Regions from separate parts of the Dactylosporangium sp. CA-152071 genome, predicted to be linked through region 1. Evidence: riboswitches for the same ligand, from Rfam matches in the RefSeq annotation. Region 1 holds a riboswitch; each other region holds the start of a gene.
The links. Region 1 has a riboswitch for cyclic di-AMP ahead of ACQEVZ_RS45840 (C39 family peptidase). Riboswitches for the same ligand answer to the same signal wherever they lie in the genome.

Region 2: another riboswitch for cyclic di-AMP. It lies ahead of ACQEVZ_RS38540 (C39 family peptidase); the one in region 1 lies ahead of ACQEVZ_RS45840 (C39 family peptidase).
Region 3: another riboswitch for cyclic di-AMP. It lies ahead of ACQEVZ_RS28070 (coiled-coil domain-containing protein); the one in region 1 lies ahead of ACQEVZ_RS45840 (C39 family peptidase).
Region 4: another riboswitch for cyclic di-AMP. It lies ahead of ACQEVZ_RS20610 (NlpC/P60 family protein); the one in region 1 lies ahead of ACQEVZ_RS45840 (C39 family peptidase).

What each region holds. Positions count from the first base shown of each region.
Region 1 covers NZ_JBNJMZ010000002.1:1,264,062-1,271,738, forward strand. The annotation lists gene ACQEVZ_RS45810 (amidohydrolase family protein) at 1-315, opposite strand, end outside; gene ACQEVZ_RS45815 (hypothetical protein) at 508-684, opposite strand; gene ACQEVZ_RS45820 (DUF5984 family protein) at 901-1,218, opposite strand; gene ACQEVZ_RS45825 (LamG-like jellyroll fold domain-containing protein) at 1,332-3,557, shown strand; gene ACQEVZ_RS45830 (DUF305 domain-containing protein) at 3,809-4,498, opposite strand; gene ACQEVZ_RS45835 (hypothetical protein) at 4,693-4,875, opposite strand; gene ACQEVZ_RS45840 (C39 family peptidase) at 4,934-5,725, opposite strand; cyclic di-AMP (ydaO/yuaA leader) riboswitch at 6,026-6,168, opposite strand; gene ACQEVZ_RS45845 (DUF6855 family protein) at 6,431-6,838, shown strand; gene ACQEVZ_RS45850 (hypothetical protein) at 6,828-6,953, opposite strand; gene ACQEVZ_RS45855 (class I SAM-dependent methyltransferase) at 7,063-7,677, opposite strand, start outside.
Region 2 covers NZ_JBNJMZ010000001.1:8,529,988-8,537,664, reverse strand. The annotation lists gene ACQEVZ_RS38545 (transglycosylase domain-containing protein) at 1-1,009, shown strand, start outside; gene ACQEVZ_RS38540 (C39 family peptidase) at 1,032-1,886, opposite strand; cyclic di-AMP (ydaO/yuaA leader) riboswitch at 2,073-2,215, opposite strand; gene ACQEVZ_RS38535 (hypothetical protein) at 2,494-3,342, shown strand; gene ACQEVZ_RS38530 (Ig-like domain-containing protein) at 3,452-4,594, shown strand; gene ACQEVZ_RS38525 (cupin domain-containing protein) at 4,662-5,159, shown strand; partial or broken gene ACQEVZ_RS38520 (LysR family transcriptional regulator) at 5,320-5,493, shown strand; gene ACQEVZ_RS38515 (LysR family transcriptional regulator substrate-binding protein) at 5,732-6,307, shown strand; gene ACQEVZ_RS38510 (LysR family transcriptional regulator) at 6,315-7,103, shown strand; gene ACQEVZ_RS38505 (DUF3311 domain-containing protein) at 7,124-7,333, shown strand; gene ACQEVZ_RS38500 (sodium:solute symporter family protein) at 7,330-7,677, shown strand, end outside.
Region 3 covers NZ_JBNJMZ010000001.1:6,265,140-6,272,816, reverse strand. The annotation lists gene ACQEVZ_RS28100 (hypothetical protein) at 1-182, opposite strand, end outside; gene ACQEVZ_RS28095 (App1 family protein) at 328-1,371, shown strand; gene ACQEVZ_RS28090 (MarR family winged helix-turn-helix transcriptional regulator) at 1,412-1,852, shown strand; gene ACQEVZ_RS28085 (hypothetical protein) at 1,849-2,250, shown strand; gene ACQEVZ_RS28080 (VOC family protein) at 2,247-2,708, opposite strand; gene ACQEVZ_RS28075 (exopolyphosphatase) at 2,721-3,680, opposite strand; gene ACQEVZ_RS28070 (coiled-coil domain-containing protein) at 3,763-4,779, opposite strand; cyclic di-AMP (ydaO/yuaA leader) riboswitch at 4,789-4,925, opposite strand; gene ACQEVZ_RS28065 (glycoside hydrolase family 19 protein) at 5,314-6,432, shown strand; gene ACQEVZ_RS28060 (NAD(P)/FAD-dependent oxidoreductase) at 6,494-7,677, opposite strand, start outside.
Region 4 covers NZ_JBNJMZ010000001.1:4,594,049-4,601,725, forward strand. The annotation lists gene ACQEVZ_RS20590 (branched-chain amino acid ABC transporter permease) at 1-368, opposite strand, end outside; gene ACQEVZ_RS20595 (AMP-dependent synthetase/ligase) at 365-2,176, opposite strand; gene ACQEVZ_RS20600 (ABC transporter ATP-binding protein) at 2,173-2,937, opposite strand; gene ACQEVZ_RS20605 (ABC transporter ATP-binding protein) at 2,954-3,727, opposite strand; cyclic di-AMP (ydaO/yuaA leader) riboswitch at 4,019-4,164, shown strand; gene ACQEVZ_RS20610 (NlpC/P60 family protein) at 4,172-5,155, shown strand; gene ACQEVZ_RS20615 (methyltransferase domain-containing protein) at 5,201-5,947, shown strand; gene ACQEVZ_RS20620 (sigma-70 family RNA polymerase sigma factor) at 6,585-7,508, opposite strand.

The sequences.
Region 1 (7,677 bases):
GAACCCGCGGTCGGGCAGATCCCGCAGCACCGGCAGGGCCCGCAGGGTGATGACCGTGGCCGGGTCGGCCACGAACGCGGTGAGCAGTGCCGACGGATCCACCGTGGTATGCATGTGGCAGTCGATGAAGCCCGGCAGCAGCAGGCGGTCGCCGAGGTCGACCACCTGCCCGGTGCCACGCCCGACCCGGTCGCCGACCTCGACGATGCGCCCGCCGCGAACCAGGACCTCGGTGTGGCCGGACGGTGTTTCGGCCAGCCCGTCCCAGCACCGCTCCGCTACCAGTGCGGTTTCGGTCGAGGTGTTCGCTTTCATGGCGTCTCCGTGGTTCGTGCGCCCGTACGGCACTTCCCGCCCACTCTCGGGGTATGCGGGCCCGCGTGACTTTTCAACCGCTGGTGTTGGTCGCCCTGGACGATCACTGTCGCCACCGTCCGGGCAGGCGAACGGTGCGGCGACCAGGGGCCGACCGCCTCGCGGAGCGACAGCGGTCGGCCCTGGAGGCCATCAGCAGTTGATGGTGACGGTTGACGACCACTTGTAGTTGACGCCGTTCTTCTGGAGCAGCGCCCGGTAGTCATGCGTGCCGTCGCAGTCCCACCATGCGGTCTTCGAACCGTCGTTGCTCCAACGCGAGGTCCTGTCGAGCTCCTCCCAGCCGTACCAGCGGGACCGGAAGAGCACGACCTCCCATGGTCCAGTGCCACAGCCCTGGGTCGCACCCGTGGAGTACACCCAGTAGTTGCCGGAGATCGTGCCACGGGCAGGGTTTGCAATGGTGGCACTGCAGGCAGCGCTAGCCGGAGATGCGGTAGCGACGGCGAGGCCTGCTGCGGCAAGGGCGCAGGTGATGAACGACATGACGACTCTTCGACTGACTCTTCCCACCGGGAATCCCTTTCATCGGGGCGACCGGCATCGGGCCGGTTCGCCTTGTTGTTCTTGATTCGCGGCCCCTGGTTGGTGCCGCTGGGGTTGCCCGATCAGCATGTGGGCGGCCTGGGTTGTCCGACACTGCTCGCTGCGCCAGACAATCAAGGTCGGACAATCCCGTCGCAGCAGCTGGTGCCCGCCGACCTCGGGCCAGTACCAGCCCACGGAGAGCCCGAACCAGTGCAGCCGTCGAGAAGCGCGCACCGGGCAAACACCGTCCACAGAGGACGGATCGGCAGGGTGAAGATCGCCAGTCAAGTGGCAACGGTTCACATATGAGAACACGATAGATATTGGTTCGAGTACATAGACGCAGTTCGCGCTTTTGTGTTAAGAAGTGTTCACGTTCAGTCCTACTGGTGGTGGTATCCGCCATGCCGAACCCCAAGGGATGTCTCATGAAAGTGCGCCGCTGGTCCTCCCCGTTTCCCGTCTTCGCGCATGCCGATCGATGGCGGGGGCGAGTGTTCGCCCCGCTCGCCGCGGCGTTCGTCGCGTCGGTCATGCTTGCCGGATCGGCGGCGTCCGCTGCTGCCAACGCCGGCGCGCTAGCGGCTCCGGCCGACGACGGCCGGCTCACCGTGCTGCTGTTCTACAAGACCAACTTCCACGCCTCCAACGTGCAGGCCCGGCAGGCCGTGCGTGACCTGGCCACCCAGCTCGGCACGCAGTACAACCAGCCGGTCGACATCCAGGAGACCGACGACCCCGCGGCCTTCACCACCGCGAACCTCGCCACCAAGGACACCGTGGTCTTCGCGCAAACCGGTGGCGTGCTGTTCGACGCGGCCCAGCGCAGCGCGCTGGAGGCCTACATCCGCGGTGGCGGCGGCTACATGGGCATGCACTACGCCGGATGGTCGGTCGGTCAGAGCGAGCACGACGTCAACCCGTTCTACTACCGCCTCGTCGGCGCCGTCTCCGAGGGGCACCCGGAGAACCCCGGCGTTCGCCCCGGTCGCGTGTTCGTCTCGGACGCCAGCCACCCGCTGGTCCAGGGCGTGACCGCCTCGATCACCCGCAGCGACGAGTGGTACGACTGGGTCGTCAACCCCGCACCCAACGTCCGCACCCTGATCGAGGCCGACGAGTCGTCCTACGGCGGCGGCGCCAACGGCTCCCCGCACCCGCTCACCTGGTGCCAGAAGATCGACTCCGGCCGCTCCTGGTACACCTCCATGGGCCACGAGGGCACCGCCTACAGCGAGCCCTACATGCGCGCCCAGATGAAGAACGGCCTCGCCTACGCCGCCGGGCTGCTGAGCGCCGACTGCTCCCCGCCGCCGCCGGCCGCCGGTGTTCCGATCCGCTACGAGTTCGAGGAAGGCACGGGCACCACGGGCGCCAACACCGGCACCGTCGGCTCGGTCGGCGCGGCCGTCCTGACCGGCACCACCGGCTGGTCGACCAACGGCATCCTCGGCAAGGCGATCAACCTGCCCGGCGGTAGCACCGCCAACGCGGTCGACCTGCCGGACAACCTGCTGCAGAACGCGACGAACTTCACCACCGGACTCTGGGTGCGCCCCGACACCAAGAGCAACTGGACCAGCATGTTCCACATCGGCGACGGGCTGGGCTCCGCCGGGAGCTACTTCCACATCCAGATGCAGACCCAGGCAAGCGGCAACACCGGGCTCGCCGCCACCTTCAAGGCGAAGACCGGTCCCGAGGAGCGGGTCTATGCCACTCCTGTCCGGGACGTGGTCGCCGGCCAGTGGAACCACGTGGCCTTCACCCGTCAGGGCTCGACCGGCACGCTGTACCTCAACGGCGTGGCGATCGCGACCCGCACGGACCTGACGGTCACCATGGCCGGCATCGGCCCGACAGCCAACAACTGGCTGGGCCGCAACGGGTACGGCGACGCCGCGTTCGACGGTCTGATCGACGACGTCCGGGTGTACACGTCAACGCTGAACGCTGCGCAGGTGACGGCGATGTACAACGAAGGCAGCGCCGTCCGCTACACCTTCAACGAGAACACCGGCACCGCCGCCGCGAACTCGGGCACGAAGACGTCGGTCGGTGCGGCCACCCTGCAGGGCACGACGTCCTGGGCAGCCGGCCGGTTCGGCAGCGCGGTGTCGCTGCCGGGCGGCGCCGCGAACTCGGGCAACCAGGTCAAGCTGCCCGACAACATCCAGTCCGGACTGACCAACCAGTTCGCCGTGTCCTTCTGGGCGCGTCCGGACACCCTCCCGAACTGGGTGCCGCTGCTGCAGATCGGCAGCAGCACGGACACGTTCTTCCTGCTCCAGTCGGGCACGAACAGCGGAACCACCGGCTTCGGCGCCACCTTCAAGGCGGCCGGAAACCCGGCACAGGAGCGCCTCACGCTCGGTTCCGGCCGCGACCTGCCGCTCAACCAGTGGACCCATGTGGTGTTCACGATGAACGGCTCGACCGGCAAGATCTACTTCAATGGCGTGCTCCAGGGCACCCGTACCAACTTCCCCATCGGCATCGGCAACGTGGGCGTGGGCGGCAACACCACGGCCAACCTCATCGGCGGGACGAGCTGGGGCGACCCCCGATTCGACGGTCTGATCGACGACTTCCGCCTGTACGGCTACGAGCTCAGCGCCGACCACGTGACGCAGCTGTACTCGGGTCGCCGGTGAGCACGCTGTTCTAGTGGGAGCATCCACGCCCGCGCCCGGTCGGACTGACGGCTCCCGTCTGAGCGATGGCACCCGCCAGCGAACAGCCGGGTCACAATCCGAGTGAGCGTGGAATACATGACGACGTGGGCCCCAGGATCTCTCCCGGGGCCCACGTTCGTACTGATCGGGCTATTAGCCGCATCGTGAGGTGGGTCTCCACGTGCTGGGAGAGCAGGAGGACGCCGACGCCGGGGAAAGCGGACGAGGCTTTACTGCGACTGGCCGGCCATCTGCTGCATCGCAGCGATCTCGGCCTGCTGTGTCTTCACGATACGGCCGGCGAGAGCCTTGGCGTCCGGGTTGGTTCCATGGGCCAGCTCCGCCTGGGCCATCATGACCGCTCCCTGGTGGTGAACGATCATCATCTGGAGAAACAGCTTGTCGAAGTCGGTGCCGGTCGCCGCCTTGAGCTTTGCCATGTCTGCGCTCGACATCATGCCCGGCATCGTCGGCATCCCGTTGGGCATCATCCCGCTTGGCATCATGCCGTTCGGCGATGCTCCATGCGGCATCATGTTGCTCGGCATGCAATGCATCTCGGGACAGCTCGGCATCGTGGTCGGCTGGCCCCAGGCGACCAGCCAGCCCTTCATTGTTGCGATCTCCGCCTTCTGCCCGGTACTGATCTTGGCGGCGAGTTGTTTGACGTCCGGATCAGTCGCCTTCGTCTCGGCGAGGGCGGCCATCTCCACGGCTTGCTCGTGATGCGGGATCATCATCCGGACGAACACCGCGTCGACGTTGTTGAAGGTGGGGTTGACGCTGACGCTGACGCTGCCGTTGTTCGGTGCCGTAGGACTACCGCCACCGCTTGCGGTGTCACTGCAAGCGGTGAGCGCGACGGTGACAGTGAGGGCGACGCCCACCAGCACGGCGCTGCCTCGGGTGTAATGCCTCATGGCGCACAGACTCTTTCGACTCGGTGTGGTGAGCTGCGTCGCCCTGAGCGGCTACCCCTGTGATGCGGTCATACCGAACGCGGGCGTCATCGCCCGGACGGCGTGACCTCGGCGCTGCAATCCGTTCCACAGCCGGACTCGACGCAATCCCGCACTCCCGGGCATCCACGGCATGCTTCCCGAACCGGGTGGCGTTATGCGAGCTCCACACCACCGACCAGGAACTCACCCGGCAGCCTGACCGGTCGCCGCTTCAGTGCGGGTCGATGGCTGAGCATGCCCATCGCCGCCCCGCCCGGCAACGCGCCGCGCAGACTGCCACCGGACACCCACATCGTGACCACGAACAGGACGCTGGACGCCAGGACTGAGCCCACGACGGCCGGCCACCACGACGCCGCCCTGCCACCGTCAGTTGATCGGCGATGCCGGGAATCAATACGAGTAGCCACGCGAGGAGATCCAGTCGGCCAGCTTGGGAGTGCGCAGCCAGTAGGTGCCGTCCCCGCTCGGGTCGGCCGGGTCGGCGATCTTCACCGTGCCGCCGCCGTCACGGTATCCGACGACCGTCAGGTAGTGACCGCCTTCGTAGGCGTGCACGGCACCGGCGGTGTCGGTCACGTGTCCGGCGATGTTTGCCACGATTGCCCGTCCGCCGCCGACCGTGGTCAGCACGTCGGTCTGAAGCTGCGCGGCCTGCGCGGGCGTTGCCGGGTAGACCGGGATCTCTCTGGTCTGGTACAGCGTGCGGCCGTGCCCGAGCACCTGGTTGAGTACGCGGGTGGTGTCGAGGGCCGAGTTCGTCCCGTTGGTGGTGGTGCCCAGCATGGCCGCGGCCTCGTCCTGGCTGACGGCGTGGCCGGCTGCCGTGAGCGCGATCCGGGTGGCCGCCGGCCCGCAGAAGTAGTAGTTCGGCTGCAGCTGGAACTGGTACTTGAGGAGCATCGTCGTCGGCGCGGACGGCGCCGCCCCGTCGGCCTTCGGTGGTTTCGTGGTCAACGCCGCGCCCGCCGCCGCGGTGCGCTCAGACGGCGGATCGCCGAGCTGGCTGAGCACGATGCCGGCCACGGCCGCCGCGGCGAGCATCACGCACATGGTCACCGCCATCCGCGGCCGGCGGATATCCCCGGCACGGTGGGACTGCGGCTGTACGGATTCAAGGTTCACAACGAGTCTCCAGTAGCCCGGAGCAGGGCGATCGATACGGGCAATGACGTGCGACGACACGCGATGCACAGCCATCGGGCAGCAAGAAGTGATGTGCGCGGCGCGAACGCGCAGCGCACAGGCCAGCTCGCCACCTCAGCAGCCGGACGGATGGCGCACAGGCCACGGGCCTGCGGCTCCCTGCCGCGCTGCGTCAGTAGCCGCTGCAAACGGAGCGGCCGGCACCTACGCGACTGTGACCACCCGCAGCGTGACAGCAGGCGGCACTAGCGTCCTGTTGACGCCGCTCGGCGCGCGGACGAGCAGGCACGCGACCTGCGAGGATCTCGGCGATGGGGGGTAACGGCTGTGCACAGACACTTCTCCTTACGCGTCCGCCTACCGGGTCAGCTGACGGATTCGGGCGCGAAGGTCGCCCTACCACAGGCCGTCGGCCCGCGGATTCACCCCAGACATGCGGTGGGTCCCCGGCTCGTGCGTGCACGAATCAGCGAGCCTGCCCGGCGTCACCTGCTGTGAGCATGAACCGGACCAAGCGACCCATGACGTTACGCAAGGGGCACTGCCATGCCAAGGCCCGCTAGCTGGAAGAAGCCGCACATCATCACTGTTCGGACCGACTACTCAATACGTTGACAGCATCGCGGCATGGGTCGGTTCAAGCGATCTCAGGGTCCCACGATCGGCTGCCGCGGAGGCCATCCCGGCCCGGGCATGACGGCACGGGTCTAGAGTGCGAGTCGAACGCGCGGACGGGAGGCGGTCATGCCGGCTGGTACGAAGGACGACCCGTGGGTGCTGAAGACCCCGCCCGGGTCGTCGGAGTACACCATGTACCGCGACGAGGCCGCCAACCCACCCGCCCTGGTGTGCCAGGTCGGCTCGACCAAGCTGACGTACCAGCTGCGGGCGGTCGAGGATCTGCATGCGTGGCTGCGCGAGCAGGGCGACTGGGTGCCGCTCGGCGCCGCCGACGAGAACAAGCCCGCCGCCGACGGCACCGTCGAGGCGTGGGGCCGTTCGGAGGACAACCCGGTCGGCGGCTGGTACGGGCTGCGCAAGGGCTACCGGGGCCGGTTCGGAATGTACCTGCCGCCGCTGCTGGAGGTGCTCGGCCTGGCCGAGCTGACGCACGACGCCCGCAACAACCGGATGCGCGCCGTCACGGAGTGAGGATCCGCTTGAGGCGGGCCAGATCTTTCTGGTTGGCCCGGCGCATCGCCGCGGCCATCACCGACGCGGTGACCTTGCCGAAAGGGCCCAGCGCCGGCGTCCCCCCGTACCTCACGAGCAGGACCGGCCCGCGAACCGACGCCGCCGCCCAGGCCGCCCGCCGAAGCGGAGGCGGGCCTGACGCCCGAGATCCCCGAGCCACGCGACCTGTTCCAGCGCCGGACTCAGCCGCCGCGGCGAGGTTCGAGGGCGACCACGCCGTCGACGAGCGTGCGGCTGGAGGCGCCGTACCGGGGTCGCGGCACCGGCAGGGCCCGGTAGGCCACGACCCGCCAGCCCGGTTCCTCCAGCGGCGTCAGTGAGTCCAGCCCGAAGAGCGCCAGCCCACCGGGGACGCGCTGGGCAAGGGTCTGCATCTGCCTGGCGGAGTCCGCGCTGACGATGTCGGCGATCCAGTGCGCGGCGCCGGTCCGGCTCGCGAGCGTGGCCGCCAGCGCCGTGACTGCTCCGGCCGGCAGGTACACCAGCAGGCCCTCGGTGAGCACGATCACGTCGCCGGATCGTCCCGTCTCGTCCACCACGGCGCTCACCGCGGTCTCGTCGCGGACGTCCAGGCCGACCCGCCTTACCGGGCAGCTGTGCGGCCGACCGTGCAGGGTCCGGTCCTTCAGCTCGACGACGGCGGGGTCGTCGGCCTCGACCAGCTCGCGGCATCCGGGCAGTCGCATCCGGTACGGCCGCGTGCAGAAGCCGGCCCCGAAGTTCACCACGGCGGCCCCCGGCCGTCGCTCGAGCGCATCGACGAGCATGCGGTCGATGAGGACGGTACGGGCGACAAC
Region 2 (7,677 bases), on a different contig from region 1:
CGTCGTCACCCCCGGCACCGGCCGGGTCCTGGCGATGGCCGTCAACCGCCACTACAGCCTGGAACCCAACCCGCCCCAGCATCCGCTGTTCCCGAACACCGTCAACCAGCTCATCGCGGGCGGTGGTGGCGTCGCCGGGTATCAGGCGGGTTCGACGTTCAAGATGTTCACCATGCTCGCCGCGCTCGACGCGGGCATGCCGTTGAGCACCAACTTCAACTCACCGAGCCGGATAGCGACCGTGTGGCCGGCCAGCGGCCCGGGCAGCTGCGGGGGCAGGTGGTGCCCGGGGAACGACTCCCCGAGCTGGATGAACGGGAACCGGACGATGTGGAACGGCTTCGGCCGTTCGGTCAACACCTACTTCGTCTGGCTCGAACAGCAGATCGGCGCGCGCCGCGTGGTCGAGATGGCGCAGCGGCTCGGCATCACGTTCCGCTCCGCCGAGGACGCGGCGATGGCGGCCAAGGCGGACCAGTGGGGAGCGTTCACCCTCGGCGTCGCCTCGACCACACCGCTCGACCTCGCCAACGCCTACGCGGCGGTCGCCGCCGGCGGCCTGTACTGCCAGCCGCTGCCGGTGCTGTCGATCACCGACTCCAACGGCAAACCGGTCGACGCCGCCGCCCCGAAGTGCCGGCAGGCGGTCAGCCCCGACGTGGCGGCCGCCGCGACCGACGCGGCACGGTGCCCGGTCAGCCGGTCCTCGGCGTACGGCAAGTGCGACGGCGGCACGGCGGAGAACGTGTCCGGCATCCTGGGCGGCCGCCCGGTCGCGGGCAAGACCGGCAGCTCCGAGTACAACTCGACCGAGACGTTCGTCGGCTTCACCCCGCAGATCGCGGCGGCCGGCATCGCGGTGAACGTGGACAACCCGAACGACCACGTGGGCAGCGGCGTCTCCGGCTCGGTCAACGCCGCCGTCGCGCAGACCATGGCGAGCGCGCTGCGCGGCCAGCCGGCCCAGGCGTTCCGGCCACCCAGCCGGGTACGCGCACTGGGCCGCTGACCGCGAGCCGCTGACGGCCGTGTCAGGCGGAGTATCCGCGCAGGGCGGTCCAGTGCGCGAGCTTGGCCGTCGTCAGCGTGTAGTACCCGACGCCCAGGGCGTCCGCGGGGTCGGCGATCTTCACCGTCTTGCCGCCGTCGAGGTACCCCACCACCGTGAGGTAGTGGCCGCCCGGGTACGAGTGCGAGTTGCCCTTGTCGTCCACGGTGGAGCCGGCGATGTTGGCGACCACGGCGTAGCCGTTGGTGATCGCGTTGACGACGTCGGCCTGCATCTGGTCGATCTCCGCCTGGGTGGCCGACTGACCGGGGATGAAGTGCGACTTGTAGAAGGAGCTCTTCGTGTACTCGTTGAGCGACCGGGTGGTGTCGTCGGCGGAGTTGGTGCCGTTGACGGTCGTGTGCAGGCTCTGGGCGACCTCGGACTGGGACGGGTACATCGACCGCGCGGTCAGCGCGATCCGGGTCGCCGCCGGGCCGCAGTAGTAGAAGTTCTCCTGCCAGGCGAACCGGTACGCGAGCTCCTTCTCCGCCGGGGCCGCCGGTTTGGTGGGGCTGGCCGGGGCGGCGGGCGGGGCGGGCGTGGCGGGCTTGGACGTCGCCGTACCGGCGGGGGCCTTCGACGGGGCGGAGGCGGCGTCGGGCGCCGCCTGGGTCCGCTGCCGGTCACGCCCGGCCGGACCGACGCCGGTTCCGGACGGATCCGCGGCCGTCACCGACTGCGCGTCGGCCACCGGTGTGGGGGTCGAGGCGTGCACGGCCACGCCGACGGCCGCCGTCACCCCGAGGACCGCCGCGGCGGCCGCGATCGGCAGCACGCGGAAGCGCGACGGGGCGGGGCTCTGGTTCTGGTGCCTGGGTTTGTACAGGTAACTCACGGGTACCTCGACAGACATGCTCGATGACGGCTGCTGTTGCCGGTGCCGGACGTGATCCGGGCAGGGGGGGTGCCACGCCGGCCGAGGGCCGGTGCGGTGACGGTCGGCGACTACCGGGCCGGGCCGAGGGTCGAGGTGCCCGAGGTGCTGCGGCACGGGCGATGCCGGGTCTGTGGCTGCACGGAGTGCTCCTTCCGGTGCCGCCTACCGGGTTAGCTGACGGGTTCGGGCGGGAGGATCGCCCTACCTCGAGGCGCTGGCCCCGTGGATTCACCCCGGTGGTGCTCGGTTCCCCGGCTCGCGCGGACGCGACTCAGCGGATCCGCCGCGGTGTCATCCGAGGTGGGTGACGGCGGGCCGGGCGGATGCGAGGACCATATCGGGGCGCGGGAGGACCCCCGGAACCCCCACGCTGGTCGGCTACCTTGCGTGACGACGGCGTGGCGAACGGCCGGGTGCACGGGCCATCAGCCCGCCGGTCGGTTGCGCCGTGCCCCGGTGCACCTCGCCGACCGCGCCCCGGCCCCGTGCGGCCCGCCCAGTGTCCGGTCGGCAGGTTCGCATGCCCGGCATCACCCCGGATCCGGGGCCTCCCTAGGCTCGCCGGATGCTTCCGGGCGCCGATGATGACCAGCAGCTCAACGGTGCGACCGCACGCGGTCCCCGACACCTGCGCCGCTCCCGGCGGGGGCGGCACGCGACCCGATTCCGGCTGCGCGCACCCGTGCCGGCCGAGATCCGCCGCTACGCCGTGGGCGCCGTCGCGGTCGTGGCGGTCGGCCTGTCCGCGACGCTGTCGGCGTCGGCCGGACCCGCCGCCGTGCCGACAGACAGTGCGGCGTTCGCCGTCGACGCCGAACGCTCGGCGGCCGGCGGGCAGGCCTCACGCAGCCGCACCCGGAAACCCGCCGACAGCGCGAACAAGGCCACGCCGGCACCGACGAAGGCCGCCCCGGCACCGGCGAAGACCACCCCGGCACCCGCCGCCACGCCACCGGCATCGACGGCGGCGCCGTCGCCGACCGTGCACGCGCCCGTCGGCGGGCTGACCCAGGCCGAGATGAACAACGCCGTCGCGATCATCGACGTCGCCCGGCAGCTGAACCTGCCGCGGCGCGCGGCCGTCGTGGGGATCGCCACCGCCCTGCAGGAGAGCCACCTGCGGAACCTCGCGAACCCGAACGTGCCGCAGTCGCTGCAGCACCCCAACGAGGGCGTGGGGTACGACTACGACTCGGTCGGCCTCTTCCAGCAGCGGCCGAGCTGGGGTTCGGTCGACCAGCTGATGAACCCGCACGAGTCCGCCCGCAGGTTCTACGCGGCGCTCGCCCAGATCCCGGGCTGGGAGCAGCAGGCCGTCACCATAGCCGCGCAGATGGTGCAGCGGTCGGCGTTCCCGGACGCCTACGCGAAGTGGGAAGGGCTCGCACAACAGATCGTGGACGCCGTCATGTAGGAATTCCACCGCGCGGGCCCAGGTCCCTCGCATTGTCACTCGTATTGCTGCCCCGGCCTCGCCCCGATGCGCACGACGATGCCCCCATGTCCATGCACAGGCAGAACACATGAGGGGGCCCAGCCGGACCGCGGCGGCGCTGGTCGCGCTCGCGGTGGGAGCGCAGTTGGGCCTGTCGGCGTGTCACAGTTCGACGAAGAAGCCCACGGCGGCGAAGTGGACCGCTCCGCCGCCGGCGGTCGGGCTGGCCGTCAGCCCGGCGGCGGGCGAGTCGGGGGTGGCGATCAGCACCGAGATCGGCACGAAGGTCAACGACGGGAAGATCACCGAGGTCGTCCTGACCGACCCGGCGGGCCAGCGGGTCGCCGGCGAGTTCCGCGACGACGGTACGTCGTGGGTGCCCGCCACCGCGCTGCGCTACAGCACGGCGTACACCGCGAAGGTCACCGCCGTCGGTGCCGACAACAAACCCGTGACCCGGGAGACGGCCTTCACCACGGCGGCGAAGGCCAGCGGACCGGTCGTCACGTCCGACCTGATGTTGACCAACGGCGGGACCTACGGCGTCGGCATGCCGATCGTCGTGGAGTTCGGCTCCGACGTCCCGCAGGAGTCGCGTGCCGCCGTGCAACAGCGCCTCTTCGTGAAGAGCGATCCGCCGCAGCCCGGTGCGTGGCACTGGTTCGGCGGCCGGCAGGTGATGTACCGGCCGGAGAAGTACTGGCAGCCCGGCACGAAGATCACCGCGCGGAAGGCGCTCAACGGCGTGCGGATCGGCTCCGGTCACGCCGACGAGGACTTCGCGGCGACGGTCACGATCGGCCGGAAGCTGACCATCGACATCGACAACGCGACGAAGCAGATGAACGTCTACCAGAACGACGCACTCGTGCGGACCATGCCGGTGAGCCTCGGCAAGCCGTCGACGCCGACGTCGAGCGGCGCCACCGTCATCATGTCGCGGGAGGCCTCGACGGTGTTCCGCACCCCGGAGTACACCGTCGCGGTGCAGTACGCCATGCGGCTGACGTGGGGCGGCCAGTACATCCACGCAGCGCCGTGGTCGGTCGGCGACCAGGGCCAGCGCAACGTCTCCCACGGTTGCACCAACGTCTCGACCGCGAACGCGAAGTGGCTGTACGAGCAGACGCTCGTCGGTGACCCGGTCACCACGCGCAACACCGGGGTGCCGCTGGACCCGGGCGACGGCTGGACCGCCTGGGACCTGTCCTGGGCCGACTACAAGGCCTGACGCGTCCGCCCGGGCGAATCACAGCAGCGAACCGAAACAGGGAGTCCGTTTCCAGAGAGGAAGGTCCATGGAAGTCGTCCGTGCCCCGAGCCGAGGCCGGCAGGCCCCGCAACAACACTATTCCGGCGTCGTCTGGATCGACCGGGACGTCACCGGCCCGGAGCCGTCCCGCCTGCAGACGTTCCATGCGCAGTTCAGTCCCGGCACCCGGACGGCCTGGCACCGCTGCCCGTACGGCCGGATCCTGACCGTCCTGCACGGCGTGGGCCGGGTGCAGCGCCGGGGCGGCCCGATCCACGAGGTGCGCGCCGGCGACACCGTCGTCGTCGAGGCCGGCGAGTGGCACTGGCACGGCGCCGCGCCGAACACGTTCATGGCGGTCGTGTCGGCCCACGAGACCGGCCCGGCCGGCACCGGCACGGATGTCACCGGCGCCGACACGGACGACACCGGCACGGAATGGGGCGAGCACGTGACCGACGCCGAGTACCGGCTGGCACCGCTCACCGCGATGATCCGCCGGCCGGACGCGGACCGGGTCCCGCAGCGCGAGGCGTGCTGGTAACGGTCCCGGCATTGATGGCAAGCCCGGTCCCGCGGCCGTCACGGTCGCGGGGGCCGGGCCGCCGCGAAGTCCGGAGTCCAGATCCTGGACACGCTCGGCACACACGCGTAACACTGTCGACATGATTTCTGCACGAAGCGTGCTGAAAGACGTGTGACCCGTGGACACCCGGCAGATCAGGTACTTCCTCGCCGTGGTGGAGCACGGTGGGTTCGGCAGGGCGGCGACCGCGCTCAACGTCGCCCAGCCGACCATGTCGCAGTCGGTGAAGGCCCTGGAGCGCGACCTCGGCACGGCCCTGTTCCACCGGGCGTCGCACGGGGTGACGCTGTCCGCGGCCGGCCGGGCGTTCCTCGGGCCGGCCCGGGTGCTGATCCGCGACGTCGCCATGGCCGGCGAGGCCGTCGGCGGGCGGCCCGAGCACGACAGCCTGGAGCTCGTGGCGTCGGCGCCGCTCGGGGCGCACCCGGGCGCCGAGCTGGTCGGTGGCTTCCTGCGGGCACACCCGGGCGTGTCGGTCAACCTGGACCGCGACACCGACGAGGCGCTGCTGGCCCGGGTCCGCGACGGGGGTGAGCGAGCTCGGCCTGGTCCACCTGCCGGCGGCCCGGCTGGGGCTGTGCGAGGTGGCGCTCGGCGCGCACGACCTGGTCCTCGTGTTCCCGCCGCCGCACACCGCCCGCCCCGCGACCCGCGTCCCACCCTCCTCCGCCTCTGCCGCCGCCTCTGCCGCCGCCGCCACCGCCGAGGCCGTGCGGCTGGCGGATCTGGCGGGACTGGAGCTGCTCGGGGTCCCGCGCGGCAGCGCGTCGCGGCTGCTGGTCGAGTCGGCGCTGCGGGCGGCCGGGGTCAGGACCAGGGTCGTGGTCGAGAGCGGGCAGCGGGACCTGATCACCGACCTGGTCATCGCCGGGGCCGGGGCGGCGTTCATGCCTGACGTGGCCACGCCCGCGGCGGTGGCCAGAGGGGCCGTGGTCAGGCGGGTCGTGCCGGCGTTGCGGCTGCCGTACGGCATCGTGCACCGCCCCGGCGAGCTGTCCGCGACGGCGCGGGCATTCCTGGACCATGCCCTGCGAGAGGCCGACCACGCCCCGCGAGAAGCAGGCCACGGCCGGCGGGAAGCCGACCACGCGCTGCGGGAGGGGTGACGGCGGCATGGACCTGCGCAGGCTCGCGTACTTCGTCGCCGTCGCCGAGCACGGCAGCGTCACCGCGGCGGCCGCCGCGCTGCACGTGGCACAGCCGTCGCTGTCCCAGTCGATCCGGGCGCTCGAACGGGACATGTCGGTGGAGCTGTTCGACCGGCGGCAGCGCCCGCTCGCCCTGACGGACGCCGGGAAGGCGCTGCTCGACCCGGCCAGGAAGGTGCTCGCCGACCTCGCCGACGCCCGGGCCGCGGTCGGGTGCGTCGTCGGCCTCGCCGCCGGCTGGCTCGACGTCGCCGTCCTCGACCCCCTGGCCATGGACGTGGCGCCGGCCATCGCGGCGTTCCGGCGGCGGCATCCGGGGGTGCCGGTGCGCGTGCACGGCCCGCGCGACGAGGACGACCTGGTCCGCCACGTCGTCGACGGGCGCTGCGAGCTCGGCGTCACGTACCTGCCGGTCGAGCACCCCGCCGTCCGCGTCGAGCCGCTCGGCCGGCAGGAACGGTTCCGCGTCGACGGCGCGGACGTCAGGACCCGGCACAGCGAGGCCGTCCTGCCGCTGCTGCGGGCGGGCGCGACGGCGGTCGTCGCCGGCGGCTACGCGCGGCGGGCCGAGGCGGCCGGGGCGGTGCTGCACCGGTTCGACCCGCCGGCGACGGTCGACGTCGGAGTGGTCAGCCAGCTGTCACGCCCTTCCGGCAGCTCCCGGCACCAGCACCGATCACCGGCGGCGCGGCGGCTCGAGACGATGCTGCGCACCTATGGGGTCGATGGCTTTTCGTCTTTGCATTCTCGATGATCGCGCACTGTTATCAAGCGATGCCCGAGCCTGATCAGCGCCACCGCCCCCTGTACTGGCTGCTGGTGCTCCCGACCGTCGCACCCCTGGCCGTGCCGTTCTACAACCGCCTCGAACCGACGCTGCTGGGGGTGCCGTTCTTCTACTGGTACCAGCTGGCCTGCGCCGTCCTCGCGACCGTGGTCATCTCGATCGTCTACGTCGGCGTGCGCCGGAAGACCCACCGATGAGCGACCGGGACGTCGAGATCGCCGTGTTCGTGCTGCTCATGACCGTGATGATGGGGCTCGGCCTCGCGGCGGCGCGGTGGCGGCAGCCGCAGAGCATCCACAGCCTCGAGGAGTGGGGCGTCGGCGGCCGGGCGTTCGGCAGCTGGGTCACCTGGTTCCTGCTCGGCGGCAGCATGTACACCGCCTACACGTTCGTCGCCGTGCCCGCGCTGACCTACGGGGTGGGCGCGCTCGGCTTCTTCGCGGTGCCGTTCGCGATCGCCACGACCCCGGTCGCGTTCATCCTCTCCGCCCGCGCCTGGTCGGTGTCGCACCGGCACGGGTTCGTGACGCCGGGCGAGATG
Region 3 (7,677 bases), on a different contig from region 1:
GCGGTGTCCGGGTGGTCGCCGAACTCGCCCGCGACCTGCGCCGCGCAGCCCTGGATGCCGACCCGCCGCAGCGTGGTCGCCACCGCGGTGCGGATCTCGTCCCGCCTTGGTGCCTGGGAGCACTGCAGGTTGGAAACGAACAGTGCCTCGGCTCGTACCGCCTCGAATGTCGTGGTTGCCATCTCGACCCCTTGAAGGTGTGTTCCTGATAACACCAACGCTAGAAGCGAACAGGGGGTTCAGGCTCCCGGATTTATGCCACGGTCGCGGAATTGTCACCCTACGTGTGCTGGTGCGGCGGGGTGGGCGCTGTGACAGGGTGATCCAGTGTCGTTGACCCCATCAGGTCCGGTCCGCCTGCACCGCGCCGCGCGCATCGAGGACGCCTTCCACGACGTGCTGGAGCGGCGGCTCCGGCTGCGCGGGTGGAAGGTCGCCGTCACCCCGTACACCGGCTACGGCGCCCCCGGCTGGGTCCGCGTCCTCGGCCGGGTCCTGCTGGCCCGCCTGGACCCGAAGCCCGGCAGGCGCCTCAAGAAGCTGCGTGGCTGGCGCTCGTTCACCGCCGTCTCCGTGGCCAACGCGCCCGTGCGGATCACGGCCGGGGGGCGCACCTGCGAGGTCCGCTGCGACCGTGGCGGCTTCATCGACACCGTCATCGAGGCCGACCTGGCCCCGGGCTGGGCGACGGTCACGCTGGAGAGCGAGGACAGCGCCCCGGTCGAGGCGCCGGTGAGGATCATCGACCCCTCCGTCCGCTTCGGCATCGTGTCCGACGTCGACGACACCGTCATGGTCACGACGCTGCCCCGCCCGCTGCTCGCCGCGTGGAACACGTTCGTCCTCGACGAGCACGCCCGGGCCTCCGTGCCGGGGATGGCCGTCCTGTACGAGCGGCTGGTCAACGCCAACCCCGGCGCTCCGGTCTTCTACCTCTCCACCGGCGCCTGGAACGTGGCGGCGACGCTCACCCGGTTCCTGTCCCGGCACCTGTACCCGGCGGGCCCGCTCCTGCTGACCGACTGGGGCCCGCAGCCCGACCGGTTCTTCCGCAGCGGCCAGGCGCACAAGCGGGCGTCGCTGGCCCGGCTCGCCTCGGAGTTCCCCGACATCCGGTGGCTGCTCGTCGGCGACGACGGCCAGCACGACCCCGAGATCTACGCGGAGTTCGTCGCCGAGCACCCCGACAGCGTCGCGGCCGTCGCGATCCGGCACCTCTCGCCGACCCAGGCCGTCCTCGCCGGCGGCTTCCCGACCCCGGTCGGCAGCACCCGCCGCCTGCCCTCCTCCGCGGACGCCGCCCAGCGCTGGCTGCGCGCCCCCGACGGCGCCGGCCTGTGGCGCCTGCTGCGCGACACGGAGCTGCTGTAGTTAGTAGCCATGGCTACTATTGCCATGTACAGTTTCTGGCATGAGTCCTACACCCGGGTTCCTGGTCTGGCGGCTGTCCATGAAGTGGAAGGTCGCCGTGGACCGGGCGCTGGCGCCGCTGGGGCTCACGCACGCGCAGTATTCGCTGCTGGCCACCCTGTATGGCCTGCAGCACGACCCGCGCAGCGCCGAGCTGCCCAGCCAGCGGCGGCTCGCCGACCACACCGGCCTCGAGGCGCTGTACGTCTCGAAGCTCGCCCGGACCCTGGAGTCGGCCGGCCTGCTCGACCGGCTCCCCGACCCCGCGGACACGCGCGCCGTGCAGCTGCGGCTCACCGACCGCGGCCGCTCGGTCAGCGCCGAGGCCGTCGGCATCGTCCGTGAGCTCATGGCGGAGCTGCTCGCGCCGCTGCCCGCCGATCGCCAGGCCGCGTTCGTCGCGGACCTGCAAGCCCTCCTTCTGGAAAGAGGTCCGTCATGACCACCCTCAACGGGCGCATCCTCGGCCAGGCCGAGCGCGCCACCCGCGCCGTCCTCGACCGCCTGCTCGCCCGCTCCGGCACCACGTTCGAGCAGTGGGTCGCCGTCAACCTCACCGCCGCCGGCCCGCTGACCCGCGACGAACTGCTCGCGCAGATGTCGGCCGGCCTCCGAACCGACCCCGCCGGCCACGTCGACGCGGCGTTCGCGGCCGGCCTGCTGACCGGCGACGTCGCCCTCACCGACCTGGGCCGTTCGCGGTACGAGGAGATCAGCGCCGGGATCAATGCCATCACCGGGCAGATTTATGGTGATTTATCGCCAGAAGACCTCGACACGGCCGGCCGGGTCCTGCTGCAGGTCACCGCCCGCGCGAACGCCGCACTCGCGGCGGCCTAGAACTCCGGCATGACCATCCACAGGTGGCCGTCGGGGTCGGCGAAGGTCCCGGCGTAGCCCCACGGCTGGTCGGCGGGCTCGGTGACGACCCGCCCGCCGGCGGCCCGGGCACGCTCGATCACGGCTCGCACGTCCTCGCGCCCGGGCACCGGCCGGTGCAGCACGCACTCGCTGGTGCCGGCCGGCGCGACGGCGTGCTCGCCGATCGCCCAGGCGAAGCCGTCGGCGGGCACCAGCATCAGGGCGACGCCGTCCGCGAGTTCGAACCGCAGCGGCTCCGGCAGCCCGTCCCCGCTCGGCTGGCCGTCCCCGCCTGGCTGGCCGTCCCCGCCTAGCTGGCCGTCCCCGCCTAGCTGGCCGTCCCCGCCTGGCTGGATCGGCCCGGTTTCGAGGACGGCGCGGTAGAAGTCGTGGGAGGCCACGCGGTCGGCGACCGGCAGCGCGATGGTGAAGGTCATGCAAGGTGTACGTCAGGACGCGCCGGAACTCATCGCCGCGGCGCGCGGGGCGCCGACCTTCGCGATGATGTCGGCCAGGACCTGCTCGGACTCGTCGTGCGGGACCTGACAGGTGCCGGCCGCGAGGTGGCCGCCGCCGCCGTACTGCAGCATCACCGAGCCGATGTCGGTCGGTGACGTGCGGTCGAGGATCGACTTGCCCACCGCGAAGACGGTGTTGAGCTTCTGCTTGCCCCAGATCACGTGGATGGAGACCCGGGCCTCGGGGAACAGCGCGTACACCATGAACCGGTTGCCGGCGTAGATCACCTCCTCGTCCCGGAGGTCCACGACGACCACGTCGCCCTCCAGGTGGCTCACCCGCCGCAGCTGGTCGACGAAGAGCTCCTGCTGCTCGCGGAACAGCTCCGCGCGCTCCGCCACGTCCGGCAGCGCCAGGATCTCCTCGACGTCCTGGTGGTCGATGCACGCGTCGATGAGCTGCATCATCAGCTGGTAGTTGGAGATCCGGAACTGCCGGAACCGGCCCAGTCCCGTGCGGCTGTCCATGAGGAAGTTCATCAGCGTCCAGCCGACCGGCTGCAGGATGTCGGTGATGTCGTACTGGGCGGAGTCCGCCTTGTCGACCGCCTCCATCAGCTCGTCGGACACGTTCGGGAACCGCGCGGCGCCGCCGAAGTGGTCGTAGATGACGCGGGCCGCCGACGGGGCCTCCGCGTCGATGATGTGGTTGCTCCGGTCGTCCTCGCCCGCGTTGCGCAGGGTCTCCGAGTGGTGGTGGTCGAAGACGAGGTGGGCGCCGGGCGCGTAGGGCAGGTTCGTCAGGATGTCGTCGGGTCCGATGTCGACCGTGCCGTCCTGGACGTCTTTGGGGTGCACGAACGTGATGTCGCCGATGAGGTCCAGGTGACGCAGCAGGACGGCGCACACCAGGCCGTCGAAGTCGCTGCGCGTCACGAGTCGGTGCTTCACTTCGGATCCCCTCACCCTGCGTCGGCCGGTCGACAGTTGCCCTATCGGCCGGCCGTACGCAGACGTGAGGTCTTGGCGGTGCTTACAGGAGCGAGAGGTGCACGTGGTTGGTGTGGTCGCTGGAGGGGTCCCCGCCCACGCCGCTGTAGTGGTGCCAGCCGACCGCGGGTGTCCACACCTGTTTGAACCAGATGACGTACATGACGCCGAGCCGGTCCGCGTTCTTCACGAAGTACGTCGCCAGGTTGGCCCCGTAGACCTTGTCCTCACCGGCGGCGACGCCACCGAAGCCCGACTTGGCCTGCACCGAGAAGTCGCACGCGCGGCCCTTCGGGTGCTCGTACGGCCCGCTCGGCCGGTAGCAGGACACGAACCGCTTGAAGCCCGCCGCCTGTGCCTGCTGCATCGCGTGCAGCGTGCGCATCGTGATGCAGCCGCTGGTGGTCGGGTCGTTCTGCTTGCACGACTCCGAGGACCAGCCGCCGCTGGCGTTGCGCGGCGACGGCTGCGCGAGCGGCAGGTTGGCCGACACGAAGCCGTTGCTCGGCCCGCCCGCCTGGGCCAGGCCCTTCTCGGCTTCCTTCTTCTTCGCGGCCATGACGGCGACCTGCTCCTGCTGGAGCTTGACCTCGCCCTCGAGCGCCGTCTTCTGCGCCGCCTGGTCCCGCTTCAGCTGGTTGAGCTCGCGCAGCAGGTTGTCGTTGTGGTGGGCGATCTCGTCGATCGAGCCGGCCCGCTCCGCGAAGCCGGTGGGGCTCCCTGAGTCCATCAGCGCCACGAACGTGGTGAGCGGCCCCGTCCGGTACGCGGCGACGGCGATCGCCGACACCTGCTCGGTGACCCTGGCGAGGTTGGCCTCGGTCTGGGCGAGCTTGGCGGTCAGGTCCGCCTGGTTCTTCACCGAGGCGTCGTACTTGTCCTTGGCCTCGATCCACGCGCGCGTGCTCTCGTCGAGGACCTGGGCGAGGGACGCGTTGGATCCCTCGTCGCCCGTGTCGTCTCCCGGCTCGGCGGCGGCCGGAGTGGCGGCCATCCCAAAAAGGACGGCGGCCGTCATCAGGACGGCGATGATCCGCCGACCGGGATGTCGTGATGACATCTGGCTCGTTGTTCCTTCCGTCGGCCGCCGACCGGGTTAGCTGACGGGTTCGGGACGGAACGACCCCTACCGCGGTTGCCCGCGGATTCACCCCACTGTGCGGTTGGGTCCCCGATTCGCCGGTGTCGAGCCGGCGATTGGGCGGCAGTCGCGCCCGGCGCCGCGGGGGGCGGCGCCATGTCGGACGGGACCGACGGCCAGCCTACCCAGGGCGATCAGACCGCGCAGCGTACTGCCTGTCCGCCGCTGTGACGCACCTCTCGAAACCGCGCCGTCCAAGCAGGTCGCCTAAGCTTGGCGAAAGAATCTCGCGTGACGGAAATCACTCAACTGGCCTCACCCCGCCGGCAACGTTCTCGCCCGGGCGATTGTTTTACGCCACCCCGCGGTCACCCCGCGTCACCCCGAGTCACCTCGGAAAGGTGAGGTTAGCGGAACCGTAAAGATTCTTCATAAATCGATGTGATTGCTCCTGTACCGCGGTGGTGGCTGGTCGGATGGGGGCTCAGCGTCGATCTGAACGGAAGTGATCTGGTGTCCAGAGTGCGCCTGTGGGCGGGGCTCGCCGCGACCGCCGTCGTCGGTGGCGTCGTCGCCGTCTTCAACATGCTGCCGGCGTCGGCGGCCACCTGTGCGCCGGCGTGGCAGGCGTCGGCCGTGTACACCGGGGGTGCCACGGTGTCGCAGAACGGGCACAACTTCCTCGCCAAGTGGTGGACGCAGAACGAGGCGCCGCCCGGGAACACCGGCGTGTGGCAGGACCAGGGGTCGTGCGGCGGGAGCACGCCGCAGCCGCCGACGCAGACCGGGTCCGCGGGCGGGTGCAGCTTCCCGGCGTGGGTGCAGGGTCGCAACTACGTGACCGGTGACATCGTGAAGTTCACCGACGGTAAGTACTACATCGCCGAGCACGACAACCCGGGGTACAGCCCGACGATCAGCACCTGGTACTGGGACCCGTACACCTGCAACGGCGGAGGGGGCGGCACGACGCCGCCGCCGAACCCGACCACGAACCCGCCGTCGAACGGGGCGTTCGTCGTCAGCGAGGCCCAGTTCAACCAGATGTTCCCGAACCGGAACCCCTTCTACACGTACAACGGCCTCGTCGCGGCGCTGAACGCCTACCCGGCGTTCGCGAAGACGGGATCGGACGCCCAGCGCAAGCAGGAGGCGGCGGCGTTCCTCGCGAACGTGAACCACGAGACCGGCGGCCTGGTGTACATCGTGGAGCAGAACACCGCGAACTACCCGCACTACTGCGACACGAGCCAGCCGTACGGCTGCCCCGCCGGGCAGGCCGCGTACTACGGCCGCGGGCCGATCCAGCTCAGCTGGAACTTCAACTACAAGGCCGCCGGTGACGCGCTCGGCATCGACCTGCTGCGCAACCCGAACCTGGTGCAGACCGACCCGGCCGTGGCGATGAAGACCGCGCTCTGGTACTGGAACACGCAGACCGGCCCGGGCACGATGACGCCGCACAACGCGATGGTCAACGGCGCCGGGTTCGGCGAGACGATCCGCAGCATCAACGGCAGCCTCGAGTGCGGCGGGCGCAACCCGGCGCAGGTGCAGAGCCGGGTCGCGGCGTACCAGCGCTTCGTCGGCATCCTCGGCGTGGGCGTCGGAGCGGGCTCGCTCAGCTGCTAGTCGCCGAAGACCAGGAGGGCGCCCCGGGGAGTGGGGCGCCCTTCTCTTTGCCTTCCGACGGTTACGGCAGGTGCTGGCGGTACTCCTGCAGCGCGCGGCGGGCGAAGACCTGCTGGAACGTGGCGACCCGCTCCGAGCGGCCGCGGCCGATGAAGCTGACGAACCAGTGCAGCACCGCGGTGACCCGGTTCTTGAAGCCGACCAGGTAGAGCAGGTGCACGGCGAGCCACATGAGCCAGCCGACGATCCCGGAGAAGTGCAGCTTGCCGACGCTCGCCACCGCCGAGAAGCGCGAGATCGTGGCCATGCTGCCCTTGTCGAAGTACTTGAACGGCTGACCGGTCGCCTCGCCGGCGAGCCGCTTCTTGATCTGGCCGGCGGCGTGGCGGCCGCTCTGGATCGCGACCTGCGCGACGCCCGGCAGCCGGTTGAGCGACATCATGTCGCCGATCGCGAAGATCTCCGGGTGGCCCGGCACGGTGCAGTCCGGCTCGACCTCCAGCCGTCCGGCCCGGTCGGTCGAGGCTCCCGTCGCCTTCGCCAGCTGCGTCGACAGCGACGGCGCGGCCACGCCCGCCGCCCAGATCTTCGTCATCGACTCGATCCGCTGCCGCCCGTTGCGCGTCTCGACCTCGATGCCGGTCTCGTCGACGTCGACGACCTTCGTGCCGAGCTCGACCTCGACGCCCATGGTGTGCAGCTGCCGCAGCGCCTTCGTCGACAGGTGGTCGCCGAAGCTCGACAGGACCGTGTCGAGCGCGTCGATCAGGATGATCCGCGCGTGCTTCGGGTCGATGTTGCGGTACTGCCCCGGCAGGTGCCGGTGGGCGAGCTCGGCGATCTGGCCGGCCATCTCGACGCCGGTCGGACCGGCGCCGACCACGACGAACGTCAGCCACCGCTCGATCGCGGCCGGGTCGGTCTCCAGCTCGGCGAGCTCGAACGCGCCGAAGATCCGCCCGCGCAGCTCCAGCGCGTCGTCGATGCTCTTCATGCCGGGCGCGTGCTCGGCGAACGCGTCGTTGCCGAAGTAGGACTGCGACGCGCCGGCGGCGACGATCAGCGAGTCGTACGGCACGGTGTAGCTCGTCCCGGGCGCGACCGCCGTGACGGTCCTCGCCTCCGGGTCGATCTCGGTGACGGTGCCGAGCAGCACCTTCGCGTTGTCCTGCCGCTTGAGGATCTCCCGGATCGGCGGCGCGATCTCGCCCTCCGACAGGATGCCGGTCGCCACCTGGTACAGCA
Region 4 (7,677 bases), on a different contig from region 1:
CACGGGTCGCCGACCTGCCGCACGTCCAGGCCGATGGCGCCGTTGACGACGACCCGGACGGCGATGTCGATGCCGAGCGTGATGATCGCGACGGTGAACACCGGCCGGCCGATCATCGGGCGGACCGCGAGCCGCTCCACGCCGAGCGCGATGCCGCCGGTGAGCACGGCGGACGCGGCCAGGGCGAGGAAGAAGCCGAGCGGACCGGCGAGGTAGGTCACCAGGACCGCGCCGGCCAGCATGAACGCGGGCTGGGCGAAGGAGATGACCCGGGTCGCCTTGTAGATGATCACGAACCCGAGGCCGAGCAGCGCGTAGACGCTGCCCGTGCCGATGCCGCGCAGGACGCTCTCGAGGAAGTCCTTCACACTGTGCTCCTGTTCAGGCTCCCGTACATGTCGTCGACCAGCGCGGCGAAGGTCGTGGCGACGGCGCCGCGGCGGACCTTCTGCGTCGCGGTGAGCTCGCCGTCCTCGTGGTCGAGCTCCTTGGGCAGCATCCGGAACGTCTTGACCTGCTCGACCGGGTTGTGGCCGGCGTTGACCGCGTCGACCACGCCCTGGATCAGCGCGATGACCTCGGGCTTGCCGGCCAGGTCGCGGTAGGTGGTGTAGCCGATGCCGCGGCGCTGCGCCCACTCCCCCACGGTGTCGAGCTCGATGCCGATGAGGGCGGTGAGGAACGCCCGCCGGTCGCCGATGACGACCGCCTCCTTGACGAAGGGCGACGCCTTCAGCGCGTTCTCGATCTCGCTCGGCGCCACGTTCTTGCCACCGGCCGTGATGATGATGTCCTTCGACCGGTCGGTGATCTTCAGGTGTGTACCGTCGAGCAGCTCGCCGACGTCGCCGGTGCGCAGCCAGCCGTCCGCCGTCATCGCCTCGTCGGTCGCCGCCTGGTTGCGGAAGTAGCCGGCGAACGTGCCGGGGTGCCGGGTCTGGATCTCCCCGTCGTCGGCGATGCGGATCTCGACGCCGCTGTGCGCCTCGCCGACCGTGCCGAGCCTGATCCGGCCCGGGCGGTTGGCGGTGCCGATCGCGGTGTTCTCGGTCATGCCGTACACCTCGTGCATCGGCACCCCGATGCCCATGAAGAACCGCAGCACGTCGGGGGCGATCGGGGCGGCGCCGCTGGCGGCGTAGCGGACCCGGCGGACGCCGATGCGGTCCTTCAGCGCCCGGTAGCACAGCAGCCAGCCGATCGCGTACCGCAGCCGGCTGCCGGTGGTGTGCCGCCCGCCGTTGGCCTCCAGGGTGGCGCCGATGCGGTCCGCGACCCGCAGCCACAGCCGCGCGTTGGCCCGCTTGAGCGGCGACGCCCCGCCGAGCCGGACGGTGATGCCGGCCATCATCTTCTCCCAGATGCGGGGCACCCCGAACAGGATCGTCGGCTGCACCTCGCGCAGGTCGGCCTGCACGGTCGCGATCGACTCGCCGAAGTGGACGGTGACGCCGGCGGCGGCGTTGAACCAGACCGTGAAGACCCGCTCCGCGACGTGGCACAGCGGCAGGTAGGACAGGGTCAGGTCGTGCGGCCCCGGTGGCGGGTCGGTGAACCCGCCGCCCTCGACCAGGACCCGGATCGCGAAGTCCACGTTGGCGACGGTGAGCATCGCGCCCTTGGGCCGCCCGGTCGTGCCGGACGTGTAGATCAGCGTGGCCACGTCGCCGGGGTCCGAGGCCAGCTCGATCGGCTCCGCGTCCGCGTGCGACGCCAGGAGGTCGCTCCACGCGATGAGCTTCGGGTGCTTGTACCGGCCGCGGATGCCTCTGGGCTCCAGGTAGACGATCCACTCCAGCCCGGGGCAGTCGTCCAGGACTGCCAGGGCCTTGTCCACCTGCTCCTGGTCCTCGGCGAAGAGGATCCGGGCGCCGGAGTCGGCGAGCATGTGGCGCACCTCGTCCGGCGGGTTCGTCGGGTACAGCCCGACGGTCGCCGCCCGCACCGCGACGGTCGCGACGTCGACGAAGAGCCACTCGGAGCGGTTCTCCGACTGGATCGCGACCCGGTCGCCGGGCTGGACGCCGAGCGACCTGAGCGCCCGGGCGACGGTCTCCGCGGTCTTCCAGTAGTCACGCCAGGTGATCTCGCGCCAGATGCCGCGGTGCTTCTCCCGTATGGCGACGGCGCCGGGCGTGCGCTCCGCGTGCCGCCTGACCAGTTCGGCGATCGTCATGCTCGCTCCACCTCCCCCAGGTAGGCGCGCAGGACGTCGGGGTTGCTCTGCACCTCGGCGGGCGTGCCGGTGGCGACGGGGACGCCGAAGTCGACGACCATCACCCGGTCGGCGAGGTCCATGACGAGCCCCATGTCGTGCTCGACGAGGATCATCGGGACGCCGAGCTCCTCGCGGACGTCGAGGATGAAGCGGGCCATGTCCTCGGTCTCCTCCAGGTTCATCCCGGCGACCGGCTCGTCCAGCAGCAGCAGCTTCGGCTCCATCGCGAGGGCCCGGCCGAGCTCGACGCGCTTCTGCACGCCGTACGGCAGCAACCCCACCGGCAGCCGGCGCCACTGCGCCAGTTCGAGGAAGTCGACGATGTCCTCGACCACGGCCCGGTTGGCGATCTCCTCGCGCCGGGCCCGGCCGAGCCACGCGATCGCGGCGAGCGTGCCGTAGCGGATGTGGTGGTGCCGGCCGAGCATGAGGTTCTCCAGCACGGTCAGGTGCTGGAACAGCTCGACGTTCTGGAAGGTGCGCGCCACGCCCAGCTTGGCGACCTTGTCCGGGCGCAGTCCGGTGAGGTCGACGCCGTCGAGGGACACCTTGCCCTGCTGCGGCCGGTACACCCCGGAGATCACATTGAAGATCGACGTCTTTCCGGCCCCGTTGGGCCCGATGACGGCGAAGAGCTCGTCCTTGGCGACGGTGAACGAAACCCCGTCGATGGCTTTGACGCCGGCGAAGCTGAGCCGGACGTCTTCGAAACGCAGCACGGCGACTCCTGATTTTCTATGACAGCCAGCGCTTGCGACGCTTGTAGTGCTTCACGTCGCGGAAGGACCGCTCGGCCCGTCCCAGGTAGAACTCGCGGATGTCGTCGTCGGCGAGCAGTTCGGCGGCGGGCTTGTCGAGCACGACCTTGCCCGTCTCCAGCACGTATCCGTGCTCGGCGATCGACAGCGCCATGGTCGCGTTCTGCTCGACCAGCAGCACGCCGGTGCCGGCCTGGTTGATCTGCACGATCAGGTCGCGGACCTGCTCGACCAGGCGCGGCGCGAGCCCGAGGCTGGGCTCGTCGAGCAGCAGGTACGCCGGGTCCGACATGAGCGCCCGCCCCATCGCCAGCATCTGCTGCTCGCCGCCGGAGAGGTAGCCGGCGATGCTGCCGCGGCGCTGCGCGAGCACGGGGAACAGGGTGTACATGCGGTCCATCGCCTCCGCCCGGCCCTTCGGGCGGGTGTGGGCGCCGAGCCGCAGGTTCTCCTCGACGGTCAGTTCGGCGAAGGTCCTGCGCCCCTCCATCACCTGCGAGACGCCGCGGCGGACCACGGCGGCCGGTTTGAGCCGGTGGATGGGCTTCTCGTCGAGCGTGATGGCGCCCTTGGTGATGGCGCCGTCGTGGACGCCGAGCAGGCCCGACAGGGCCCGCAGCAGCGTGGTCTTGCCGGCACCGTTCGCGCCGAGCAGCGCGACGATGCGTCCTGGTGGGACCTGCAGGCTGACGCCTCGCAGCACCAGCATCACGTCGTCGTAGACGACCTCGAGGTTCTGGACACGCAACATCCGGTGACGCTCCTCCGGGGGTGTTCGGAGTGGGCGAACTATGTGCATCGACGGTGAATAAAGTTACGTGTATTTAACCGGGTCTCAGAGCAGAATCAAGCCCCAATTGTGTGTCCGTCAACACCATCTTCTGTGGTGCGTCACTGTCCGATGTGGAGCGACAACCCGCCGTGATTCGGACTTTTGGGGTAATCGATATTCAACAACGCTCGCGGGTTTCGCTTCGTTGGTGATCACGTTAAGTTATGTCCTGGCCTGCACGGCAGTCCGTCGCCCACCCCGGGCGGCGCCGGGCAAGCGCCGCCGAGTCGAGCGCCGCTCTGGCGCTGTCGAGCCGGGGACCCAGGGTCCTTGGGGTGAATCCGCACAGCGCGGTAGGGCGCACTCTTCCCGCCCGAACCCGTCAGCTAACCCGGTAGGCGGTCGGTGAAGAAGGGTCATCCCTTGTCCGCTGGACACCGCACCAAACGGTCCCTGCTGCGCACGCTCTTCATCGGGGTCGTGTCGCTGGCGATCGTGGCGCCCGCGAGTGTCGCCAAGGCCGATCCGACAGCGGCCGAGATCGACGCCCAGATCCAGAAGGCGGGCGACGAGCTCGAAGACCTGGTCGAGGCCTACAACAAGATCAATGGCGATCTGGCCGCCACCCAGGCGGCCGCCGCCGAGCTGCAGAAGAAGCTCCAGCCCTACGTCGACAACATGGCCAACGCCAACGCCAACGTGGACGTCATCGCCGTCGCGGCGTTCAAGGGCGCGGGCAGCCTGCAGAACCTCAGCATCGTGCTCAACGCGCGGTCGTCCGACACACTCATGGACCAGCTGACCACGCTGCAGCAGATCGGCAAGCACCAGCAGCACGAGATCGCCGACTTCACGTCGGCCAAGTCGAAGCTGGACGAAGAGAAGAAGAAGATCGACGAGACGCTCGCCGCGGAGACCGCGCAGAAGACCGAGCTCGAGACCAAGAAGAAGAAGATCGAGGGCGACGTCAAGAAGCTCGAGGCGCTCCGCCGCCGCTCCACCACCGGCGGCACCGGCTCCACGGGTGTCAAGGTCGCGCTCGGTGCCGAGTGCACGTCACCGGCGAACGCGGCGGTGGCCTTCGCCTGCGCCCAGCTCGGCGAGCCCTACAAGTGGGGCGCCGCCGGACCCAGCAGTTGGGACTGCTCCGGCCTGACCATGGGCGCCTGGAAGGCGGCCGGCGTCATCCTGCCGCACAACGCGGCGCAGCAGTGGAGCAAGACCACGCACATCTCACGGTCCGCGCTCTCCCCCGGCGACCTGGCGTTCTTCCGTGGCCTGGGGCACGTGGGCATCTACATCGGTAACGGCAAGATGATCCACGCCCCGACGACGGGCCGAAACGTCGAGGTCCAGTCGATCGACGGCCGCAGCGACACGTACGGCTACGGCAGACCGCACAAGTAAGCCCCGACAGCACGTCCAAGAGGCCATGCCCGGCAAGATCGGGGCATGGCCTCTTGGGATCCTGAGCAGTACAGCCGCTTCGCCGAGGAGCGGGCGCGGCCCTTCCACGAGCTGGTGGCGCGCATCCAGACCACCGCGCCGGTCGCGGTCGTGGACCTCGGGTGCGGCCCGGGCACGCTGACCGCGACCCTCGCGACGCGCTACCCGGACGCGGCGGTGCTCGGCATCGACTCCTCCCCCGAGATGCTCGCGAAGGCGGCAGCGCTCGGCACCCCGCAGCTGTCGTTCCAGCTCGGCGACATCGCCGGGTGGCGGCCGCAGCGCGGCTCCGTGGACGTCATCGTCGCCAACGCCTCCCTGCAGTGGGTCGACGACCACGCCGCGCTGATGCCGACGCTCGCCGCGGCGCTCGACGACGGCGGCACGCTCGCGTTCCAGGTCCCGACGGGCGGGCCGATCCTCGACGCGGACATCCTGGACCCGACCGTCCTGGGGCCGCGCGGCGCGACGCCGGTGCGGGAGCCGGCCTGGTACGTGCGCACCCTCGCCGGGCTCGGCCTGGCCGTGGACGCGTGGGAGACGACGTACTTCCACGTCCTGCCCGGCGAGGACCCGGTGCTGGAGTGGTTCAGCGGGACCGGCCTGCGCCCCTACTTCGACGCCCTGTCCGGTGCGGAGCTCGACGACTTCCGGGCCAGGGTGGCCGCCGCGCTGCGCGAGCGCTACCCCCGCGAGCCGTTCGGCACGATCCTGCCCTTCCCGCGCCTCTTCGTCGTGGCCCGGCGCCCCTGACCCTGACCCTCGCCCACCGACCGCCGGTCCACCACCCCGGGGCCTGGCACTGCGACCAGCCGGGCCGCCACCCGGACCGCGGCAGGCACCGCTAGGACACGGCACGGCACGGCCAGGACGCGGCACGGCACGAACAGGGCAGGGCACGGACAGGGCAGGGCACGGACAGGGCAGGGCACGGACAGGGCAGGGCAGGAGCGCCGCCCAGCCGGCCCGGACGCCGCCGACCAGCCGGAACGCCCCGCCCACCCGAACCGCGGCACGGCCAGGACTCGGCACGGACGGGACGCCTCTGTCACCCGGGCCGGGGCGTCGCCGGTCGGGCCGGAGGACGGGCCGCCGGCAGGCACGTCGGCGGGCGAGCCGGGCGACGCGTCATCGAAGGGACCCGGCGGGCGATTCCCGGCACAGCGCCGCCAGCCGGGCACCCGCCCCGCGCCGCTCCTGACGCTGCGTTACGGGCCGGGGCGCCGGCGGCCGGTCCCGGGGCGTCGTGCCGCAATGTTGAGGGCGAGCCGGCACCGCTACGGGACGTGGGCGTTGATCGATGGTCGGTGACCTAAACGAGACCTAAGCGTCCCAGCATGTGGAAGCAGCCCCCGACCGGGACGGTCAGGGGCTGCGGGTCGTCTGCGGGCTAGGCGGCCTGGAGGCCTTCGGCACGGGCCAGCTCGCGGAGACGGCCGAGGGCCTGGATCTCCAGCTGGCGGATGCGCTCACGGGAGAGGGAGAACCGGCTCGCGACCTCGGTCAGCGAGTGCTCGCGGCCGTCCTCCAGACCGTAGCGGGCGCGCATGATGCCCGCGGACCGGTCGTCGAGGTGATTGAGCAGACCCTCGATGCGCTGGCGCTCCAGGGCGGCGAGGACCACGTCCTCCGGCGACGGCGCGTCGGAGTCGGAGACCAGGTCGCCGAGGCTGGTGTCACCGTCGTCACCGACCGGCGTGTCGAGCGAGACGGTGTCCTGGGACCAGCGCTTCAGCTCGTGGACGCGCTCGACGGGGACGCCGAGGGCGGTGGCGAGCTGCTCGGGCTCGGGGTCGTTGCCGAGCTCGCGGGTCAGCTGACGCGCGACGTTGCGCATCCGGTTGACGTCTTCGACGAGGTGGACGGGCAGCCGGACCGTGCGCTCCTGCTGCGCGATCGCCCGGCTGATCGCCTGGCGGATCCACCATGTCGCGTATGTCGAGAACTTGTAGCCGCGCACGTAGTCGAACTTCTCGACGGCGCGGACCAGGCCGGTGTTGCCCTCCTGGATGAGGTCGAGCATCGGCATGCCGGACCGCACATAGCGCCGCGCGATCGACACGACGAGCCGCAGGTTGGCCCGGATGAACCGGTCCTTGGCCCGCTCGCCCTCGTCGACGAGGCGCTGCAGCTCGGCGGCGCTCACACCGTCGGGCAGCCGGCCCTCGTCCAGCAGGTGCTCCGCATAGAGACCAGCCTCGACCGCCTTGGAAAGCTCGACCTCAGAAGCGGCGTCGAGCAGCGGCGTGCGGGAGATCTCATGCAGGTACACACCAACCAGGTCACGCTCTTCTGCACCTGTATCGGGTCGCATCTCCACTTTCACGTTCTCCACCTTCGGGCCCCTCCCCGTCCATCCTTCGCCTTCCCCGTTTCACCCTGCTAAAACGGGTGCCCCCCGGGTATGCCCCCTACACAACGGTCACGTGGCCTGCGGAATTCCACCCTCGCGGGCGATTCCGGTGACGACCCGTGAGAGTTGC